Regions from separate parts of the Brevibacillus composti genome, predicted to be linked through region 3. Evidence: riboswitches for the same ligand, from Rfam matches in the RefSeq annotation. Region 3 holds a riboswitch; each other region holds the start of a gene.
What was found. Region 3 has a riboswitch for thiamine pyrophosphate ahead of thiC (phosphomethylpyrimidine synthase ThiC). Riboswitches for the same ligand answer to the same signal wherever they lie in the genome.

Region 1 (7,104 bases), 820 kb from region 3:
TACGCTGGCCGGCTGGGGAATTGCGGCGATCCTGCCGTTTAAAAGTCCGGCGGTCGTCTGGATATCGCTGGTCGCCCTGATCGTGACGAGTCCGATTTTTCCCGGGAACGCCTGGCTCGCCGAGGTCACCGGCAAATTAAACTTCATGGCTTTGGCGACGCCGATTCTCGCCTATGCCGGTTTATCGCTGGGAAAAGACATCGAGAGCTTCAAGCGGCTCAGCTGGCGGATTGTGGTCGTCTCGCTTGTCGTCTACACCGGCACTTTTCTCTTTGCGGCTCTTTTTGCCGAGATGGTCTTCCGTATCCAAGGCAAGTTCTGATACGCTAGCGAGGTACGGATAGACGACTCGCAGAGAAACGGAGTATGACAGGTGGAAGAATTGAGCAGAACCTCGATCGCAAATATACTCGACCCCGCCAGCAGCGGCAAAGCAGCTGTCTTTATCTATACGCCCCTGTGCGGTACATGCAAGCTCGCGGCCAGGATGCTGGAGATCGTCGAACAGATGCTCCCCGGACTGCCTTTGTATCAGGTGAATATCAATGCCATGCCAGAGCTTGCTGAAAAATGGCAAGTGACCAGCGTACCCGGACTGTATCTCGTGGAGCGCGGCGTTATCGCCGAAAAACATTTCGCTCTTCATTCGGTCGACTTTCTCTACCAGCAACTGAAAAGCTTCTTCTAGACATACACCTATTTCCTTCGCGTTGAATACACCTGAGAGAGAGACAAAACGCGAAGGAGGAGAAGCATGCAAATCCACGTTGTAGAGCGAGGCCAGACCCTGAACGCCATCGCCGAGCGATACAATACCACGGCCATCGCCATCGCCCAGGCGAACCAGATCCCTGAGCCGGATCGCCTTGTCGTCGGACAGGCGCTCGTCATTCCCATTGTCGGGAGCTACTACTGGGTGAGGCCCGGGGATACACTTTACATGATCGGGCAGCGTTTTGGGATCAGCGCGGCAGAGCTGGCCCGGGTCAACCGCATATCCCTGTATCGGCCGATTCAGGTGGGGCTTCGTCTGTACATCCCGCCTCGCCCGCGCCGCGCTGCCGATTTTAACGCCTACGCGGAACCGCGGACGAGGGTGACGCCCGCCCTGGAAGAAGATGTGCGGAACGCGGCCCCCCGGCTTACCTATCTGGCGCCGTTCAGCTTTCGGATCAACCGGGACGGGACGCTTACTCCGCCGCCGCTGGGCGATCTGCCAGCCATCGCCGAGAGTAACAACGTCGTCCTGATGATGGTCATTACCAACCTGGAGGGGAATCAGTTCAGTACCGAGCTAGGCAGTCTGGTGCTGAATGACATGGCGGTGCAAAATCGGCTGCTGGACAACATTTTCAGCACGGCCCAGCGCCTGGGCTTTGGCGATATTCACTTTGACATGGAGGCGCTTCCGGCCACAGACCGCGACGCTTACGCCCGCTTCCTACGCCGTGCCCGCGAACGGGCCAGGGCGAACGGGCTGATGATGTCCGTGGCCGTCGCTCCGAAGACCAGAGCGGATCAGCCGGGAAAATGGTATCCGGCCCACGATTATCGAGCCATCGGGGAGATCGCCGACTTTGTCGTGATCATGACCTATGAGTGGGGGTACAGCGGCGGACCGCCGATGCCCGTATCACCGATCGGTCCTGTGCGGCGTGTGCTCCAGTATGCGCTGACGGAAATGCCGGCCAGCAAAATCATGATGGGGCAGAATCTGTACGGGTACGATTGGACGCTGCCTTATGAAGCAGGAACGACGGCCCGCGCGCTCAGTCCGCGGGCAGCGACAGCGCTGGCGCAGCAGAGGCAGGTGCCCATTCAGTATGACAGCGAGGCCCAGGCCCCGTTTTTTGAGTATACGGACGACCGGGGGAGGCGTCATCGCGTCTGGTTTGAAGACGCCCGATCGATCCAGGCCAAATTTAATCTGGTCAAAGAGTTGGGGCTGCGCGGCGTCAGCTACTGGAAGCTGGGATTGCCTTTTCCACAAAACTGGCTGCTGATCGAGGAGAACTTCCGTGTGAGGAAGCGCAGATGAAACACCGATATACGTAAGAAAAGCGTACATTCCGAGAGGGTTGTACGCTTTTTTTCCTGCGCCTGAACATGGTATGATGGTGGCAAAAGCAGGAGGTGGGAGATCATGGGAGAGTGCAGACTGAATCACAGTACGGAGGATGTCCTCGGCAAACTCGCGGAACAGACCCCTTATTTGCCAGCACAGCTTGGTGAGCGGCTGCGCAGCATGCTGGAGAAGCCGCAGTCGCAAGAGCGGCTGAACGAGCTGTTTCACCTGTTGAAAAAATACGACCTGGCATCGGCTGAAGAACGGAGCGCGCGCGAAGCCAAAATGGCCGAGCTCGTCGAGGCAGCAGGCTAGAAACGAGGGGCGGCTGGCCAGAACCGGAGACAGCGGGCTAGAAACGAGGGCGACTGGCCAGAACCGGAGGCAGCAGGCTAGAAACGAGGGCGGCTGGCCAGAACCGTAGGCAGCATGCCAGAACCGGAGGCGCAGGCCAGTACGGAGGCAGCAAGCGATAACCAGAGGGCGACAGCCGCTCCGGCCGGCCCCCCTACTCCAGCGGCTTGCGTCCGGAAAAGCCATCCGTCAGGCCGTGATAGTGCGTGATCCGGGGTTCTCCCGCCTTCCAGCAGAGGAGAACCTCTTCGCCGTCAATCAGCGCAGGGAAGTCGAACAGACCGATGTCGATATCTTTGACCTGAATCCCTTTATCCATGAGCTGGCGGATATGCATTTGTGCCTCCAGCTCCATAAACTCCAGCTGGCACTCCATGGTAAAAATAGCGTGCTCATCGGATGGCTGCTGCTTTTTTATCTGCTGCAATTCCTGGTACATGCGGGTAAAGCGGCGCTTGGTCTCCTGCAAAAAGGAGAGTTCTTCGCGTACATACGGGAGTAGGAGATCAGCTTCATCGATAGTAAAATATTTTTTGCTCATACCTAACACCTCCACTATCCATTATACAGGGAAGCATGGGAGGGAGGAAATGGAAGAATGGTGCGCCGGGTGCGGCGATGCTGAGGAAGGAGACACAATGAACGACAGATTATACTATCAGGACGCGTATCTGACTACCTTTGAAGCGGCCATACTGCGGTGCGGCACCGAAGAGGACGGCACCGCGTATGTCGTGCTGGACCATACCGCCTTTTACCCCACCGGAGGCGGGCAGCCCTGCGATACGGGTACGCTGGGAGATTGCCGCGTGATCGATGTGGAGGAAGTAGCAGGGGAGATTCGGCATCGCCTGGATCGTCCGCTCACCGGCGGAAGCGGAAAGGTCACGGGCCGCATCGATTGGCAGCGACGGTTTGATGCGATGCAGCAGCATGCGGGTCAACATATCCTGTCCGCTTCTTTTATCAAGATCGCGGACGCCCAGACGGTGGCCTTCCATCTGGGGCGGGAGCATGTCACGATCGATGTGCAGCTCGACTCCCTGTCGGCTGAGCTGGCGGAACAGGTAGAGCGGCAGGCCAATCAAATCGTGCTGGAAAATCGGCAGATTGAGGCGCGATTTGTCACAGAGGAAGAGCTGGCTTCGCTGCCGCTCACCAAACCGCCTGCTGTCACGGAGAATGTTCGGGTGGTAATCATCCCCGATTTTGACTACAACCCATGCGGCGGCACGCATCCGCGCTCGACGGGAGAAGTCGGGCCAATCAAGATCATCGGCTGGGAGCGTCATCGCGGCAATATCCGCGTCCAGTTCGTCTGCGGCTGGAGAGCGCTGGCCGATCACGCCCGCAAGCAAATGCTGCTGCAGAAAGTAACGGGATTGCTTGCAACGAGCGAGCAAGAGCTGGCCGATGTGCTGGAGCGTGTCCTCGCGGAGAAAGAATCGCTGAAGGAGAGCTTGCAGCAGAGAGAGGCGGAATTGCTCGCCGCCGAGGCTGAGCGCGCCCTCCAGTCTGCGGAGCGTTTGGCTGGCGGCGAATGGCTGATGCAGGCCTCGTTTGCCGGACGCAGTATGCAGGAGCTGCAGCAACTGGCGAGACAGATCGTTTCTCGCGAAGAGCAAGCCATCGTGCTGCTGGCGACGACAGGAGAAAAGCTGCAGCTGGTCTTTGCCAGAGGGACAGCCGTCCAAGCGGAGATGAATCAACTGCTGAAAGAGACGCTGCCGCTCATCGATGGCAAAGGCGGAGGAAGTGCGGCGATGGCTCAAGGCGGTGGGGCGCCGACATTGCCTGCGGAAGATTTGCTCGCCCACGCCCGCCAGCTGCTGGTAAGCAGAGCAAACGCCTGACGCAGCGTAGCTGCCCTGACGACGGATGAATACGACACTGGAGGGAAGAACAGATGATGACCTGGAACCCGGGAGATATCGTGCGGGTAAGTCACAAGACCGGCGAGTACCTGACAGAGGTCTTGGAGAACCACGGTGAAAAGCTGCTGGTAAAAGTCATGGCGGTCACCAAATATCCGACACAGGGAGATCTGCACAATCCGTTGGAAGTTGATGTCCCGCTCTTTCACCAGAGACCCGCGCTCTCGTACATGGAAAAAATCATGGTGCCGGCGCAAAGCGTCATCCGCTATAACGGAGCTTTGCCCGACTACAAGGAATCCGCGAAGGCTGCTCTGGAGCGGGAAATGGAGAAACTTCGCAAGACCGTCCGATGGGCGGAGCGCTGCCTGGTGGAGCTGGAGCAAATGTACAAGGAAACCTTTACAAACGGCCAATAGCATGATAGTGTAGGAAGCGAATTGAATAGTGTCACGCAATACCAAACGGGGGCCGGGCAAAATCGGCTGAGATTGTAACGAATGCGTTACTGACCGTTGAACCTGACCTGGGTCATGCCAGCGGAGGAAGAGGTATCAGCTATCAGCGATCACGTCGTTGTCGGCGCCTGTACATGGGCCCGGCGTTCGGCATAGGCAGATGAGCAACCAAAACCATCCGGGGCGGATGGTTTTTTTTATCCGCCTCGGGTGTACCGTATACACGGCTTCTTCCTTCTGTTTGCGTCATGGCGCAGGAGGAGAAGCCTTTTTTCGTCCCCGCATGACGGATTTGTGAAGAGAAGGAGGGGGATTATGCTTGTTCAACTGAACGGCAAGGGCGTGGAGCTGGCCGCGGCGATCACGAATATTCGCGAGCTCCTCGCTTCCTATCAATTGCAGGAAAAGATCGTGATCGTCGAGCGAAACGGAGAGATTATCGACCGTACCCGCTACGAGGAGACGCCTGTTGCGGCGGGCGACCGGATTGAGATTGTACATTTTGTCGGTGGAGGATGATCAGGATGGACACATGGAAAATCGGACCATATGAATTTCGCTCCCGCTTGCTGCTCGGGACGGGAAAATTCTCCGATCTGGAGATTCAAAGCAAAGCGGTGGAGGTCTCCGAAGCGGAGATTTTGACCTTTGCGATTCGCCGCTTGAATCTGGAAAATCCGCATGAACCGAATTTTCTGGAACAGCTGGACTTGAAAAAGTTCACATTGCTGCCCAATACCGCGGGCGCCTACACGGCCGAAGAGGCAGTGCGCATTGCCCGCCTGGCCAAAGCTTCCGGCCTGTGCGACATGATCAAGGTGGAGGTGATTGGCGATCCCAAGACCCTCTTGCCCGATCCGATCGGTACGCTGGAAGCCTCCCGCATATTGGTCGAAGAAGGCTTTATCGTGCTGACCTACACCAATGACGACCCGATTCTCGCCCGCCGTCTCCAAGAAGTCGGTGTTCATGCGGTCATGCCGGGTGCCTCGCCGATCGGTTCCGGTCAAGGGATTCTCAATGAAAACTATCTGCGCTTCATCATCGAGGAAGCCAAAGTGCCTGTCATTATCGACGCCGGCATCGGCTCTCCGGCAGATTGCGCCAAGGCGTTGGAGCTGGGCGCCGACGGGGTCTTGCTCAATACCGCCGTCGCACAGGCCGATGACCCGGTGCTGATGGCCGAAGCGATGAAGCTGGGAGTCGAGGCAGGGCGCAAGGGCTTTCTGGCCGGCCGCATCCCGAAAAAACGCTATGCCTCCGCGAGCAGTCCGCTGGAAGGCATGATTGAATAGCCTGCGGCAGGGACGTCTATTCAATTTTTAGCAAGTCCAAGGAAAAAGGAGTGTGTGAATTGTCAACATTTACGCAGCGTCTGTTGGAAAAAGTGGGGCCTCTCTGGGAACGCAAATACCAGCATCCATTTGTCAGGGGCCTGGGGGATGGCAGTCTGCCGATCGAGTCCTTCCGCTTTTACATGAAACAGGACTACGTCTACCTCATTGAATACGCGAAAATGTTCGCCATCGCCAGCACCAAAGCCCATGATCTGGCGACCAGCTCACGGTTCGCCGCACTTCAAGAAGCCACGCTCAACTTCGAGATGGATCTGCATCGCCAGTATGCGGCCCGCTTCGGTATTACCCGCGAAGAGCTGGAACAGACCAAGCCGAGCTTTGTCATGCTGGCCTACACTAGCTACATGCTGAAGGTGGCGCATCAGGGAACGCTGGCTGAGCTGGTGAGTGCGGTGCTGCCCTGCGCCTGGAGCTATTGGGAGATCGGAAAGAGACTGGCGAGAATCGAAGGGGCGGCGGAGCATGAGTGGTACGGCGATTGGGTGCGCACCTACAGCTCGGAAGAGTTCGGCCAGCTCGCACAGTGGCTGATCGATCTGATGGATCAGCTCGCGGAGGGCAAATCAGAAGCAGAGCTGGCGATCCTGGAGGAGCATTTTCTGAACACATCCCGCATGGAATATCTGTTCTGGGAGATGGCGTACACGGAGGAAATGTGGCCGTGCGAGATAAACTAGCGTTTTCCGGCGTCCGCTTTTCCTACGGAAACAAGCCGATCCTGGACGGCTTCGACCTGCGGATCGGCGCGGGAGAGCTGGTCAGTCTGATCGGCCCGAGCGGCATCGGCAAAAGCACGCTGTTTCAACTGGCTGCCGGGCTGTTGCAGCCGGAGCGCGGCGAAATACGCCTGGATGGCCAGGTGCAAAAAAATCGGTTGGGGCAGGTCGGCTATATGCCGCAGCGCGACCTATTGATGGCGTGGCGGACCGTCAGCGAAAATGCCGGCTTGCCGCTCGAGATACAAGGACTTCCCAAAAAAGAGGTTCGGGCCCGCA
Region 2 (7,104 bases), 2.2 Mb from region 3:
GGGTGTTCCACAAAACGAAACGGGCTCCCCGGCCGGAGAAGCTTCTCCCGCAATTGCCGGCAGACCTCCCGTGTAAAGTCATCATTGCGCAGTACGGTAGCGATTCTCATGGTGCCTCCACCCTCACTTTTTTCGTTGGCAAATGGGGCTTCGCCAAGCCTTTTCTGCCGGCGAAGCCTTCTTTGCGCTAAAAGTAAAACAAAAGCCCCTGACGATCATGACTTTTGCGAGTTTTCACGGTTTCACTATAACACAGCAGCAAACCCGATGCATGTATCCAGCCCCTCACCATCGATCGGTCGGGTAGTGCCGCTGGCAAAACTCCTCAATTCGCCGGCTGGTAGCAGGGGTCATCTCCCGGGGCAGCCCATCCCAGGGGAAAAAGCGGTACTCAGCCACCTCTGGATCATTTGGCTCGTGCTGCTCCTGGCGAAAGTCATCTACGTGGAAAAGAGCAATATAGTCCCGCTTTCCTTCTCTCTCGCTGTAGTACAAATGGCAAAGCGTCATGGACCTGGCTTCGGCCCTGCACTCCTCCCACAGCTCCCGCCTGGCTGCATCCTGAAAGGACTCCCCCTTTTCCACGCCCCCGCCTGGCAGATACCAGCCCTTTACATAGGTATGGCGAACAAGCAGCACGCCTTTCTGCCGATCCGTCACGATCAAGCGGACTCCCAACGTCAGAGGCTTTCTGAGGCGCCAGTACCAGCTGATCAACGGATGATACCAGGCCATGCCCCATCCCCCCTATCCGTGAGACTTGCTTTCCATCTGCTACCATTTTACCTCACCTGCTCGCTCCATGCCATGCGGACAATCGCAACAAAATGCTCCTCCCTCCCTAAAAAACGGGCCCAAGCAAAATAAAACGGACCGCAGCAATGCATCCGGCCCGTTGGCTTTTTCCTTTTCTATTCAAACCTGATTTCCAGGTCCCGGACGATCGCCTCTGCCTTGCGGACCCAGTGGTCCTCCACCGCGTCATCCTTGTCCACCGGCTCCTGAAACTGGTTCATCACCGCCGAAGCGACAGCCGAGTAGTAGCCGATGTCTTCCTCCACGTCTCGTTGGTAGACGTGCTTCAGGACAAAAGGTGTCCCCATCTCCAGCCAGGCGTCGGCTGCGTCCAGCTCTCCCTCCTGTACCTGAACGGGGATGCGCAGATACACCATCCCCTGATCGTCCAGCTTTTTATCCAGATACCCTTGATCGTAATCCCAATTGGCCAGGGTAAAGCCGTCGGGCTCAAGTGCCTCGCGAAAATAGCCGTAAGTCCCCCTCGTGCCTGCCAGGCTGCTCTGAATGGTTTTCATCCAATCGCTTCCTTTCCGGTATTTGTGTCGTTAGTGTGCGACAAACCGGTGAGTTGTACTCACGGCGGCGGCGAACCCCGTCAGCTGAAAACATGAAGAAAGCCTCAAAACCGCTTGTTCGGCTGAGGCTGTTCCCATGTATGGTGGATGGGGGATCTATATCAGCGCAATCGACAATAGGGAAAAGAGCGCCAAAGGAATCACTTTTTTCCGGCAGCGGCGGCGACGGCGATACGGTATCACCCCGGAAGAAGACGACGACGAGCCGAAAGGATGAACGACCGGCGGCGGTGCCGGCGGCAGCGGTCTTACAGGCGGGTAGGGCGGGAACGGCGATACCTGCGGATAGGGTGCAACGGGCGGATAGGGCGAAACCGGCGGATAGGGCGAAACCGGTGGATAGGGCGAAACCGGTGGATAGGGCACGTACGGCATCGGGGGATAAGGCGCATAGTAGGGTGGATAAGGGCTGTAGCCGGGACTTTCCGTTTCAGCCGGACTTACCCTAGTGGGCGGCCTTCTGTCTGTCTCGAGCGGGCTAATCAGGGGCTGGCACGGAAAACAGTAGGCGTAGGGCTGCGGATAACCATAGGGAGGCGCGGTGCTTTCCGGAGAAACCGCCGTAAACGGGCTGCCTCCCGGATAGGGACGGGCGTTGGGCCCTGTCGCAAATGGACTTACCGTCGTAAACGGACTAACTCCCGGATTAGGACGGGCGTTCGGTCCTGTCGCAAACGGACTTACCGCTGTATAAGGCGGCTGCATATTGGGTGTGGCTGTGCCGTATGGACTGACAGCGCCGTACGGATTGTAGACGACGGGCGCCAGATCGAGCTCATCCTCCCAATCATCCACTTCTTCTTCAATCTCGACATAGACATTCTGGTCGTCCCAGTCGACGATTTCTCCCTCGTACACCTGGCCATCCACTGCTTCAATCCTGACTCTCTGCCGGGCGTGCTCCTGACAGACATTTTGCACGGTATGGCGGATATCTTTGATCATGCTGATCGCTTCCTCATCAACATGAAACAGTTCCTTGCGTGACTCTTCCATCGGAAGAACTCCTCCCCTCTCACGTTTCCTTATTACCATATACGACAGCCTATGGGGAGGTGTCTAAATTCGAGAGGGGACCAGCCTATTTTCACATCCTCCCGGTCATCTCTTATCGCTCGCCGCTAAAAAACGGGCTGGCGAAAAAGGAGCGAGCGGCCCGTCTTGTCCATCCACCAAATAATCGGACATGCTGACGGCGGTGACAGGAGACAGGAGTATGCCGTTGCGGAAATGGCCCCCTGCCACAAAGACCCCCTCCCACCCTGGAAGAGGCCCGAGCAGCGGGAGACCGTCCGCCGCAGCTGGACGCAGTCCCGCCCAGGCTTGCAAAAAGGCGGCGGATTGCAGCACGGGCACATAGGGGATCACCCCTTGCAGCACATGCGTCAATCCGTGCAGGGTTACCTCCCGCTGAAAGCCTGCTTCGTCTTCCGTGGCGCCGAGGACAATCTTGCCATCCCGCTTGGGCGTGATATAGCCGCCTGATCCAAAAATGACGGTCTGCAGGGGAACCCCGATGGAAGAGACGGCGGCCACCTGTCCTCGCACCGGCCTGACCAGCACAGATACCCCCAGCCAATCTGCGATCATGCCCGCCCAGGCTCCGGCTGTAATCACCGTATGGGCGGCGGGAATCATCCCCTGTGTCGTATGCACGCCGGTGACGCGGCTCCCTTCAGAGGCCATTCCGGCCACGGCGCAGCCCGAAAGCAGGCGGACCCCCTGCTGCCGGCAAGCCATGACGAGAGCCGAGAGGAGCATCCGATTGTTGATATGGCCCTCCCCCGGCGAATAGATCCCCGCCGTCACCCCTTCAGTGAGCAGCGGCTCCAGCTCCCGCAGCTCTTTACCGGTCATCCAGTGGACATCGTACCCGGCTTCCTTTTGCCACTCGTATTTTTGCCGCAGGGAGCGCTCTTCGTCTTCTGTCAATGCCACCGTCATAACGCCCGAGCGGCATAGCTGCACCTCGATTCCGGTCGTCTCCTCCAGTTCCTTAGCCCAGCCTGGATACAACTGCAGAGATTTCATCCCGAGATCAAGCAGCGGCCCCGGCTGAGAGAATTCCTTCAGCGGCGCCAGCATGCCTGCTGCAGCAGAGGAAGCCTGTCCTCCCCATTCTCCTTGCTCCACGACGGTTACCGCCATGCCTCGCTTCGACAGCTCATATGCCAGACTGAGTCCAATGATGCCTCCACCGATCAGTACGAAGTCGGTCATGTTCTCTCTCCTTCTCTCCACAGAAAAGCCCACCCTCTCCGGCAGGAAAAGGTGGGCACAACCAAGCATCCCATCGCATCGCCGGGACTCGCAGCTCCGGCGTGCAGCCACTTCCCTGCGCCAGCATGATCTGGATCAGGTGCAAAGGGTCGACGGTCGCAGCTTCCGTCCTCTCAGCCCAGCGTGATGGACTCCCCCAGTTACTTTTCGTTCTATTCTGTTCATGTTTCAGTATAGTCCTCCCTCCCGGTGCATGACAAGAAGGAGATCACGCCTAGTCTTCATCCTTCACATCATAGCTCTCCGGGATCGGCTCCTGCTTTTCCGCTTCCTCGAACGCGCGCAGCTTCTTCATCTGCTCCAGAAAATGCTGGAATTGATCCTTGTTGATGAGATACTCTTCTCCGTTGTGAACGGCTCGAATCCGTCCCTCGCGAATTTTTTCGAGAAGAAACGGCATTGGCAAATCCAGGTATTCAGCTGTCTCCGCTACGGTCAGATAGGTTTTTGTCGTTTCCATCGATTCTCGCTTCCAATTCCGCTTTTCGTTTTTCAAAGCCAGGCCGCCCGAGCAGGGCGAACATATTGGTCTTGTACGCTTCCACGCCAGGCTGGTCAAACGGGTTGACGCCCAAGAGGTAGCCGCTGATCGCACAAGCCTTTTCAAAAAAATAGATCAGCTCACCAAAATGATACGCTGTCATCCGCGGAATTTCCACTAGAAGATTGGGCACGCCGCCATCGGTATGTGCCAAAATCGCTCCCCGCAGGACACGGGCGCGGACGTATTCCATGCCTTTCCCGGCGAGGTACTGCAGGCCGTCCAGATTGTCGGGATCATCGGCAATCGTCACATCCACTTCCGATTTCTGGACCGACAGAACGGTTTCGAAGAGGTGACGCTGGCCGTCTTGCAGATATTGGCCGATGGAGTGAAGATCCGCCGAGTATTCGGCAGCGACGGGGAAGAGTCCCTTGCCCCCCTTGCCTTCGGACTCCGCAAACAACTGCTTCCACCACTCTCCAAAGAAGCGGAACCGGGGCTCGTAGCTGACCAGGATCTCGATCAGCTTCCCCTGGCGATAGAAGAGATTTCGAACCGCTGCGTACTGATAGCACGGATTTTGGTCCAGGTCGGGCGAGGCGAAGCGCTCCCTGGCGCAGGCCGCTCCCTGCAGCAGCTCGTCGATGTCGATCCCGCCGGCCGCCATGGGCAAAAGACCGACCGGCGTCAAAATGGAATAACGGCCGCCAACGTCATCCGGTATGACAAAACTGGCGTAGCCTTCACGGTCGGCAAGCTGCCGGAGCGCCCCCTTTTTCCGGTCCGTTGTCGCATAGATGCGCGTGCGCGCCTGCTCTTGCCCGTACTTTTTCACCATCCAGTCCCGAAACAGCCGAAATGCGATCGCCGGCTCCATGGTCGTCCCGGACTTGGAGACGACGTTCAGCGAGACATTTTTCCCCTCCAGCAGTTCCAGCAGATGAACCAGGTACACCGAGCTTACGTTGTTTCCGACAAAATAAATCTCGGGACCGCTTCTCCTGCCGGCAGGGAGCCGGTTGTTGAAGTGGTGACCGAGCATTTCCAGCGCAGCCTTCGCACCCAGATACGATCCTCCGATCCCGATCACGATCAGCACATCCGAATCAGCGCGGATCTTGTCCGCTGCCTGCCTGATCCGCTCCCGTTCGGGCTGACAGAGCTGAATCGGCAAATCGAGCCATCCGCGAAACTCACTCCCCGGCCCCGTCCCGAGGTGAAGCTGTGTATGTGCCCTGCACACTTCAGCAGCAAGCTGATCCCAGTCGTGCTGCGCAATGAATTCGCACGCATGGGAGTAGTCGAATCGAAGTGCCTGGTTCATGGCTCCCTCCCTGAGAATTCTTGCGTACTTCCTACCATCTTACGGATGGAGAGAAGCAAGAGTTCGGCCAAGGAAAGCCCACTTTTCCTGCTTTCGGTTCTACCTAATGCGTCTTCTCAAAAAGCAAAAGCAGCTGTTCAATCACATCGCTTGATTGAGCAGCTGCTTTTTCCCTTGCGAGCATAACCTGTCTCCGAGCAACGATCCAGCCTCCATGAGCGGGGGGCGATTTACGGCTGTTCATGACAAGGCGGGAGTATCCGTGACGAGCTTCAGGAGAAAGAAGAGCGTAATTCCGAAGCTGGCTACCACCCACCACAACAGTTTTCCCCCGGGTCTCCCCTCCTTGTAGATGCCAAGCAACCGCCAGGTACCCACCGCCACACAGATGACGCTGACAAAGAGCAGGATGGTCCCCACGGTGATTCCCCCTTTCCCCTTCTTCTAGGTATATGGGAAAAGGGCACTAAAAATCCCTGCTCAATTTTTCTTCTTGCCCAGCCGGGAGAGGATCCCCTTTCCCCGCTCCTTGATCGCCTCGTCCCTGACGTCCAGCTCCCGGCGCTTGAGCATGCCGTTTTTCGACGTATCCGGCCGCCCTTTCTCCCGGTTTTTCTCCTCTGTCATCAGCTGTATTTACCTCCGCCCTTTTTCTCATAATCCTCGAGCAGTTCGGCAAAGCTCTTGTTTCGTTCCCGCTCTTCCTGTTCGCGCTTTTTCTGCTCGGCTGCGGCTTGCAGAGCGCGTTCCTGCTCTTTTTTCATCGTCTGCTCCAACTGCTTCAGTTTGCCCAGCGCATTCTCGCTGAGCATCTCCTTGAGGTTGAGGCCTGTCTTTTCCGCAAGTCCCGCCTGCTCCTGCCGGGACTCTTGCGGCTTTTGCCTCCGCTGTTTTTTTGCCATGAGGGATTGCTCCTTTCCGCTGTTACCTATGATCGAATCGGCCTCATTGGGCCATACTATGTCCATGTGACAAAAGAGGAGGGCTGACCATGGTACGAAACAAAGCAAAAGATTTTGGGAAAACGGCCGAGATTCGCGGGCCGAAAGCCCAGTCAGAAGCTGTTCGTTCTGACGGCTCCATCAATAGTGAACCACAAGAGCGCCTAAAAGAAAACCGGTAACTCCAACAAGGAGGTCGCCTTCATGGATGAGAAGACGTCAAAAGAGCTGAAAGATATCTCGATCGACGGGACGCTGCCTCACCAGATCAGCGCTCCGGACTATAAAAATTCGTCCCGGGAGATTCAAAAGCCGTTTATTAACGAACATGGCGTAGTCATTGGAGACAGTTACTACAGCTCCGCCAATTCCCCGCTGCAACAATGGGATACCGACACCGATCCAGCGGAGATGGCCGGGGATGAGTGGGTGCACCCGACCAATGACATCGGCTGGAACAGCACCGAAAACAAAGAGCTCCTGGAGGATATTCAGCCAAAAGGGCAGTTTATGCACCCGACCCTCGACGTGAGCAAGGGCAGAGACTAATGAAGATGCCAAGCAGACCGATTTCCAGACGCCGCTTCCCGTAAGCGGCGTTTTTCATGTGGTCGGGCGGTGCAGGAGTGCGGCTGTGAGCTGTCCAGAGATTAGATTCACGGCCGCGGTTCCAAAGCGTGGCCACGGGCTTTCCGGGGATTC
Region 3 (7,104 bases):
CGGTGCCCGGCGGATCGTGACAGGCGTGTGCGAAACGGATTTCAGCGGATACCCGGATTGCCGGGATGTGTTTATCAAGTCGCTGAACGTGACGCTGAATCTCGCGATGGATCATCCGTTCGTCATCGACACGCCCCTGATGTGGCTGACCAAAGCGGACACCTGGAAGCTGGCCGATGAGCTGGGGGTCTTGGATTATGTCCGCCAGCATACCCTCACTTGCTATAACGGCATCGTGGCGGACGGCTGCGGCGAGTGCCCGGCCTGCCGTTTGCGGAAAACAGGTCTGGAAGAGTATCTGTCCGGCATCAAAGGGGGGATGCTGGCATGATGCAGCAAATCTACCCCTCTGTCGCCCACCCGTTCCGCTACGAGCTGAACAAAGACCTGCAATTCGCGGCGGCTCACTACGTTCCCAGCGAACGGGCGGGCAAATGCAGCCGCGTCCACGGACATACCTATTTCGTCAATGTGACGATTGCCGGAAATCAACTGGATGAGACGGGGTTTTTGGCTGATTTTTCCGCGCTGAAAAAAATCATTCACGACCGGTTTGACCACAGTTTGCTCAATGAGCATGCGGAGTTCTTTGACAACGAAGACGCCGACCGCTTTCCGACGACAGAGATCGTCGCCCGGACCATCTGCGACTTGATCCAGGCCTATTTGGACCAGACAGAGAACAAGCCGGTATGCGTGCAGGTTTTCGTGCGGGAGACGCCGACCAGCTATGTGCTGTACCGACCGTTTGCGGGAGGTTCCCATGAGCGCTAAACGCATCCCGGTAATGGAGATCTTTGGGCCGACGATACAAGGGGAAGGCATGGTCATCGGGCAGAAAACGATGTTCGTGCGGACGGCGGGCTGCGATTATGCCTGCTCCTGGTGCGACTCGGCATTTACCTGGGACGGCAGCGGAAAAGACGATATCCGCATGCTGACCGCAGAAGAAATCGCAGCCGAGCTGCTGCAGACAGGCGGAGCGGCCTTTTCCCATGTGACCATATCCGGCGGCAATCCGGGGCTGCTCCCCGCCTTGGATGAGCTGATCCAGCTCTTGCATGAGCAGGGCATGGAGGTGGCGCTGGAGACACAAGGAAGCCGCTGGCAGGACTGGTTTTTGCAGATCGACCAGCTGACACTGTCGCCCAAGCCGCCGAGCTCCGGAATGACCACCGACTGGGAAAAGCTGGACGATATTATCCACAAGCTGTCGGCCCATGCCCGCAGCTTCAGCCTGAAAGTGGTGGTATTTGACGAACGCGATCTGCGCTATGCCGAAGAGGTGCACCAGCGGTACCCGGAGGTTCCTTTCTTTTTGCAGCCGGGCAATGACGACTTGCGGGAAGGGAATCCGCACATTTTGCTGGGGCATTTGCTGAAGCGCTACGAATGGCTGGTAGAGGCCGTTATCGCCTCTCCTTCATTGAAAAACGTGAGAGTTTTGCCGCAATTGCATACCTGGATTTGGGGAAACAAACGCGGAGTATGACCGAGGATATCGGGCTGCGCTTCCTCTTCTCCCCCTTACTCCTCCTCTTTTTTCTCAGGGGGGTAAGGGGGAACTTTCATGAAGAGGCAAGCAGCGGCATTCATGCTTACTCGGATTGCAAGAGATCATGCATAATCAGCTCATTCAAGAGATCGTCCAGCTGGCGGAACTGAAAACCTGCAGAACAGGCTTTGCTCACATCCAAAGAAAGAGAGCCGCCGACATCATATGGAGAGCGGATTGCGGGGTCGGCCGGTGCCGTGATCTGCGCGTCCATTTTTGCTTGGGAGCCAATCCGCTCCAGCAGTTCTGCAAACGAGATGTCTCCGGGTGAACCGGCGTTGAAGGAACCTATGAGCTTATTCTCGGCGGCAAAGAGGAGAAAACGGGCGGCGTCGTCAGAGTCGATAAAGCCGATCCGGTCCTCGGCACGTGTGATGCCGATCGGCACTCCTGTTTTGACGCGATCGACATGAAATTGAAACCGGCCGGTATAATCATCCGGACCGATTACCAGAGGAAACCGGATCGCCGTTCCCGGTATTCCCGATTGGAACAGTACAGCCTCTGCCTGTCTTTTGGCTTCCCGGTACCCTTCAAGTCCGGGGTACTCCCGTCGGCCGCGGTAGTGGATGGGATAGCCGAGGGGGTCATACTCGCTTTCCTGTTTGCGCACCCCGAACTCATAGACGGCCATGGTGGAAGTAAGCACGTAGTGCCCGATCCGGCCATGGAGGACATCCAGCACATCCCGTATTTCCAGCGGGGAATAACAGGTCTGGTCAAATACGCAATCCCAGTAGGTGTCTGTATGACCAAGAGCGGATAGAAGTGTCTCTTTGTTTTCCCGATCCAGAATCAGCCGTTGAATGTGCTCGCCAAAAGGATCAGCAGCTATTCCCCGTGTCGCAATGGTAACCTCCCAGCCCCTGTCGAGCAGATGCTGGACCAGTCTTTTGCCAAAAAATAGAGTGCCGCCAAGCACGAATGCCTTTTTCATAGGAAACCCCTCTCCGCTTTTCGATAAAAATATTTTTACTAAAGTTGTCTTTCATCATAATGGAACGATTCTGATTTTTCAAGCTGCTCGGCTCAAATATATGGCCAACTGGCATGATACACTTAGAAAAATGGACAGGGAGGTGGTTTGATGACAGTCGCAGAGGTTATGAACAGGTTGGAAGAACTTGGGACAGAACAGACGAAGAAAACGCTTTTGCGGCATGGTGCAAAGGAGCCGCTGTACGGAGTGAAAGTGGGCGATTTGAAAAAGCCGGCAAGGGACGTCAAGAAGGATCAGCCGTTAGCCTTGGCCCTTTTTGATACAGGGAATCACGATGCGATGTATTTGGCCGGCCTGTGTGTCCAGCCGAAAATGACGCCAACTACTTGTCCATTACGCCCGATGACCGATTGGATCTGACTGAGAACTGTCGTCTTTTGAAGCGAGTAGAGGAAGCCATCCATGGGGAACGGAATCGGGTGCGTTATACGATGAGCCAATTTGTCATGTGTGTTGGGACTTATGTGGCAGCCTTAGATGAGGAGGCGTATAGAGTCGCGGACTTAGTCGGCCGCGTGAGCTTTACCATAATTTGGCCATCTCATAGCGACAACCGCCGGCCGATATATAGAATAAGGAATGCAATTCCTCTCACAAATTGTTTTGGGGTATCGAAGACAGCCATACTGTGCAGACGGCTGTCTCTTTTTTTTGTGCCAAAAAAACTCCCCCTGCCGAAGATGGAGGGGGAGGGGGAAGTTAAAAGAGGATCGATTGCCGGGCCCAGACTTTATGGAGCAGGATGCAGGGATCTCATAGGCAGCCGTCCTTTACACAGCCATCCATTGGCAGCTAGTAGTAGAGACTTTCCGTCCAGAGGCATTTTTGGCAGGTCCGGGAGAGCGGCGTCTCCTCGAACTCGTGGGAACAATGCTTCTGGATCTCCGAGAGCTGCTCGCGAAGCTTTGCCAGTGCCGACTCGAGGCGAATCATTTCCCTGCGCAGCAGGATGGGATCCTGGTGCTGCTTCATTCGCGCTCTGTTCCTCTGTACAATTGTCCGCCCTGTTCGCGGAATTCCCTGGCCTTTTCCCGCATTCCCGCTTCCCGCACAGCCTCCAACGCTCCCGGATTCTCCTGCGCATACGCCCGGATGTCCTGCGTAATTCTCATGCTGCAAAACTTGGGGCCGCACATCGAGCAGAAATGGGCCGATTTGGCACCCTCGGCGGGCAGCGTCTCGTCGTGATACTCGCGGGCGCGCTCGGGGTCGAGGGAGAGGTTGAACTGGTCCATCCAGCGAAATTCAAATCGCGCCTTGGACAGCGCATCGTCCCGCAGCTTGGCGCGCGGATGCCCCTTGGCGAGGTCGGCGGCGTGTGCGGCTATTTTGTAGGCGATCAGCCCGTTGCGCACGTCTTCCTTGTTGGGAAGACCGAGGTGCTCCTTGGGTGTCACATAGCAAAGCATGGCGGTGCCAAACCAGCCGATCATGGCTGCTCCGATGGCGGACGTGATGTGGTCGTAGCCAGGAGCGATGTCTGTGGTGAGCGGTCCCAGCGTGTAAAACGGCGCCTCATGGCAGAGCTCCAGCTGCTTCTCCATGTTCTCCTTGATCTGATGCATCGGGACATGTCCCGGTCCTTCGATCATCACTTGCACATCGTGCTTCCAGGCGATTTTCGTCAGCTCGCCCAAGGTCTCGAGCTCCGCAAACTGCGCCTCGTCATTGGCGTCCGCAATCGAGCCGGGTCGCAAACCGTCCCCCAGCGAGATGGAGATGTCGTAGGCCTTGAGAATTTCACAAATTTCTTCGAAGTGGGTGTATAGAAAGTTCTCCTGATGGTGAGCCAGGCACCATGATGCCAGAATCGAGCCGCCGCGGGAGACGATGCCGGTGACGCGCTGGGCCGTCAGCGGAATGTAGCGGAGCAGCACGCCCGCGTGAATCGTAAAGTAGTCCACGCCTTGCTCGGCTTGCTCGATCAGCGTGTCGCGGTAGATCTCCCACGTCAGCTCTTCGGCTTTGCCATTCACTTTCTCCAGCGCTTGGTAGATCGGGACCGTGCCAATCGGGACTGGGCTGTTGCGAATGATCCATTCCCGGGTGGTATGAATATGCTTGCCCGTCGATAGATCCATGATCGTGTCGGCGCCCCAGCGGGTGGCCCACATCATCTTTTCCACCTCTTCCGCGATCGACGAGGTGACCGCAGAAGTGCCGATATTGGCGTTTACCTTGACGTGAAAATGGCGGCCGATGATCATCGGCTCCGACTCCGGATGATTGATGTTTGCCGGGAGAATGGCGCGTCCGCTGGCGATCTCGTCCCGGACGAACTTTGCCGACACCCCTTCGCGGATCGCGACGAACTCCATCTCCGGGGTGATAATGCCGCGCCGTGCGTAGTGGAGCTGGGTAACATTTTTCCCCGGTTTGGCTCGAAGCGGCATGCGGCCAGCGCGGGGGAAGACGGGGGTGGCCTCGCGCTGTTCCTCAGACCGGTAGCCGTCATCGGCAGGTTGTACGGGCCGTCCCGTGTACCTCTCCGTATCCGCCCGCTCGGCGATCCATTTTTCGCGCAGGGCGGGCAAGCCGTTTTGGATGTCGGCCTTGTAGCCGTCCGAAGTATAGGGGCCGCTGGTGTCATAGACGCGGACGGGCGGATTGGGTGTTTCGCCGGACACACCTCGCGTCGGCTCCAGCTGAATCTCCCGCATCGGGACGCGGATGTCGGGGCGGCTGCCGACCTCGTATACTTTGCGGCTGCCGGGGAATGGCTGGACAGTGTTCAGTTCCAGGGGAGAAGTTTGTGGCATGGACATGAAAAAAACCTCCTTGTCATGGTTTGCACGTGGCATGAACCCTGAGGGAGGCGGAAGAAAACGCGTCCAATGACGAAAGGAAACGCCGCAGGAAGACCTGCGACGCCAGACGCGAGAGCGAAAAGGACAAAGATCCAGAAAAAACAGACAACGTCCTTTCGAGTCATATAGACAATTCCTCCGCTGGCATTACCCAGTTCAGGTTCAACGGTCGACGACAGAGTAGCCGTCCTCTCAGCCTGGTCATCTCCAAGCTCCCGTGCGTATGTGTTGGTGATTACGAGACCATCATACCCCTAATGTGGAGAGGTTTCAAGTGATTTGTGCAAGGATTTCCAGCAGCGAACCGCGTTAATATGTCAGGATCATAGGAAAACCCAATGCTAATGATAGTGGATTTGAAATTGAACCGATCTTTCCAAACCGCTAACGTAATAGATACGGGGCCCCTGTATCAAATACGAGAGGAGGACAGAATACCATGACAAAAGCAACGTTTTATCACGCGGGATGCACCGTTTGCGTAGATGCCCAGCAAGCCCTCTTGCAGTATCTGGACCGCTCGAAAACGGAGGTAGAAGTGATTCATTTCGCCGATCAGCCGGACAAGATTGAGGAGGCGGAACGCATCGGCGTCCAATCCGTGCCGGCGCTGGTGTTGAATGGTGCCGTTTACCACATCAACTTTGGTGCGAGCATGGAAGATGTGCGCAAAGCCGTAGGCGATCTCTCTTCTGATCGGAGCGGAGAAGGGAATCGCAGCAACCTCTTTATTCCCGAGAAATGCGAGGACCAGCTCCTCTGTTGCCAAAGGGTGACTTTCCAGCTCTTCGTCGAGCATGGGCAGGAAAACAATGCCCATATCCAGTTGATTTTCCAACAGAGCGGCGCGAATGTCGCCCGTCCGCATAGCCAGCACGGATAGCTCTACGCCGGGATATTGCTCGTGAAAAGAGAAAATTGCGGGAGGCAAGAGGTAATGGGAGACGGTCAGCAGGGAACCGATCGACAGCCTCCCTCTTTGGATGCCTTGCAGTTCGCGGATGGCGGCCCGGGCTTGGGCTAACTCGTGAAATACGCGCTGTGAATGGCTGCGCAGAATGTGTCCCGCCTCAGTTAACGCCGTTTTTTTGCCGATCCGATCGAAAAGCGGCATGCCGATCTCGGCTTCCAAGATGCGGATTTGCTGACGCAGAGAGGGCTGGGAGATCCCCACTTTTTCGGCCGCTTTGGTAAAGTGCAGTTCTTGTGCGAGGGCTAAAAAATACTCCAGTTGCTTGAGTTCCAACCAGCGCCCCTCCCTTTCCATGCAATTAGGCAAACAAAATCTAGCAATGACCCTACTTTTTTTGCTGAATCAAACCGATCCCCAATCCGACAGGATCAGCCAGATAGGCCAAGTAGAAGTCATCGAACTAATCTTTTCCCGAACGATCTGGGCACCCTGCCCGACGGCCCGGGCGATCACCTCATCGATCGAATCGACTTCGATCGTGATTCTGATCCCATGGGGATAATCCTTCGGTCCGAGCGATATGCCGCCGTTGATTCCGGGGACCTCGTCGGGACCGGTTGTTACGATGCTTAACTCTTCATGTTCTGCTTCGTTTTTACATTTCCTGCTGTTTGCACCGGTTACAGGGCGTGGGGCAGGCGGCAAAAGGGCGATGAAGGTCGTGGCGCAAGTCTTAGCTGTGAATGGCATGCAAGGCTTTATGCTCATCCTCCGGCATGACATAGAATTCATAGGTAAACATTTCAGAGCGAGGAGGAAAGGTGTGGGA

Region 1: it holds a riboswitch for thiamine pyrophosphate, as region 3 does, so the genes downstream of both, thiS (sulfur carrier protein ThiS) here and thiC (phosphomethylpyrimidine synthase ThiC) in region 3, are expected to answer to the same signal.
Region 2: it holds a riboswitch for thiamine pyrophosphate, as region 3 does, so the genes downstream of both, thiO (glycine oxidase ThiO) here and thiC (phosphomethylpyrimidine synthase ThiC) in region 3, are expected to answer to the same signal.

The regions. Positions count from the first base shown of each region.
Region 1 is NZ_CP066308.1:2,352,705-2,359,808, reverse strand. Features, by position in the region: gene JD108_RS12150 (hypothetical protein) at 1-322, shown strand, start outside; gene JD108_RS12145 (thioredoxin family protein) at 374-688, shown strand; gene JD108_RS12140 (glycoside hydrolase family 18 protein) at 755-2,038, shown strand; gene JD108_RS12135 (hypothetical protein) at 2,144-2,380, shown strand; gene JD108_RS12130 (DUF2203 domain-containing protein) at 2,574-2,960, opposite strand; gene JD108_RS12125 (alanyl-tRNA editing protein) at 3,058-4,272, shown strand; gene kapB (kinase-associated lipoprotein KapB) at 4,329-4,712, shown strand; TPP riboswitch at 4,748-4,858, shown strand; gene thiS (sulfur carrier protein ThiS) at 5,067-5,270, shown strand; gene JD108_RS12110 (thiazole synthase) at 5,276-6,046, shown strand; gene tenA (thiaminase II) at 6,106-6,786, shown strand; gene JD108_RS12100 (ABC transporter ATP-binding protein) at 6,771-7,104, shown strand, end outside.
Region 2 is NZ_CP066308.1:3,720,792-3,727,895, forward strand. Features, by position in the region: gene JD108_RS18745 (NAD kinase) at 1-110, opposite strand, end outside; gene JD108_RS18750 (NUDIX domain-containing protein) at 286-735, opposite strand; gene JD108_RS18755 (YugN family protein) at 912-1,313, opposite strand; gene JD108_RS18760 (hypothetical protein) at 1,470-2,369, opposite strand; gene thiO (glycine oxidase ThiO) at 2,475-3,593, opposite strand; TPP riboswitch at 3,689-3,801, opposite strand; gene JD108_RS18770 (excisionase family DNA-binding protein) at 3,868-4,113, opposite strand; gene JD108_RS18775 (glucose-6-phosphate isomerase) at 4,070-5,461, opposite strand; gene JD108_RS18780 (hypothetical protein) at 5,702-5,881, opposite strand; gene JD108_RS18785 (hypothetical protein) at 5,942-6,088, opposite strand; gene JD108_RS18790 (YqkE family protein) at 6,088-6,363, opposite strand; gene sspK (small acid-soluble spore protein K) at 6,453-6,584, shown strand; gene JD108_RS18800 (DUF3905 domain-containing protein) at 6,607-6,951, shown strand.
Region 3 is NZ_CP066308.1:1,528,624-1,535,727, forward strand. Features, by position in the region: gene queC (7-cyano-7-deazaguanine synthase QueC) at 1-331, shown strand, start outside; gene queD (6-carboxytetrahydropterin synthase QueD) at 328-774, shown strand; gene queE (7-carboxy-7-deazaguanine synthase QueE) at 764-1,492, shown strand; gene JD108_RS08010 (Rossmann-fold NAD(P)-binding domain-containing protein) at 1,599-2,492, opposite strand; gene JD108_RS22665 (DNA alkylation repair protein) at 2,643-2,915, shown strand; gene JD108_RS08020 (hypothetical protein) at 3,348-3,527, opposite strand; gene thiC (phosphomethylpyrimidine synthase ThiC) at 3,524-5,320, opposite strand; TPP riboswitch at 5,479-5,591, opposite strand; partial or broken gene JD108_RS08030 (thioredoxin family protein) at 5,802-5,939, shown strand; partial or broken gene JD108_RS08035 (LysR family transcriptional regulator) at 6,108-6,629, opposite strand; gene JD108_RS22670 (VOC family protein) at 6,678-7,025, opposite strand; gene JD108_RS08045 (hypothetical protein) at 7,009-7,104, opposite strand, start outside.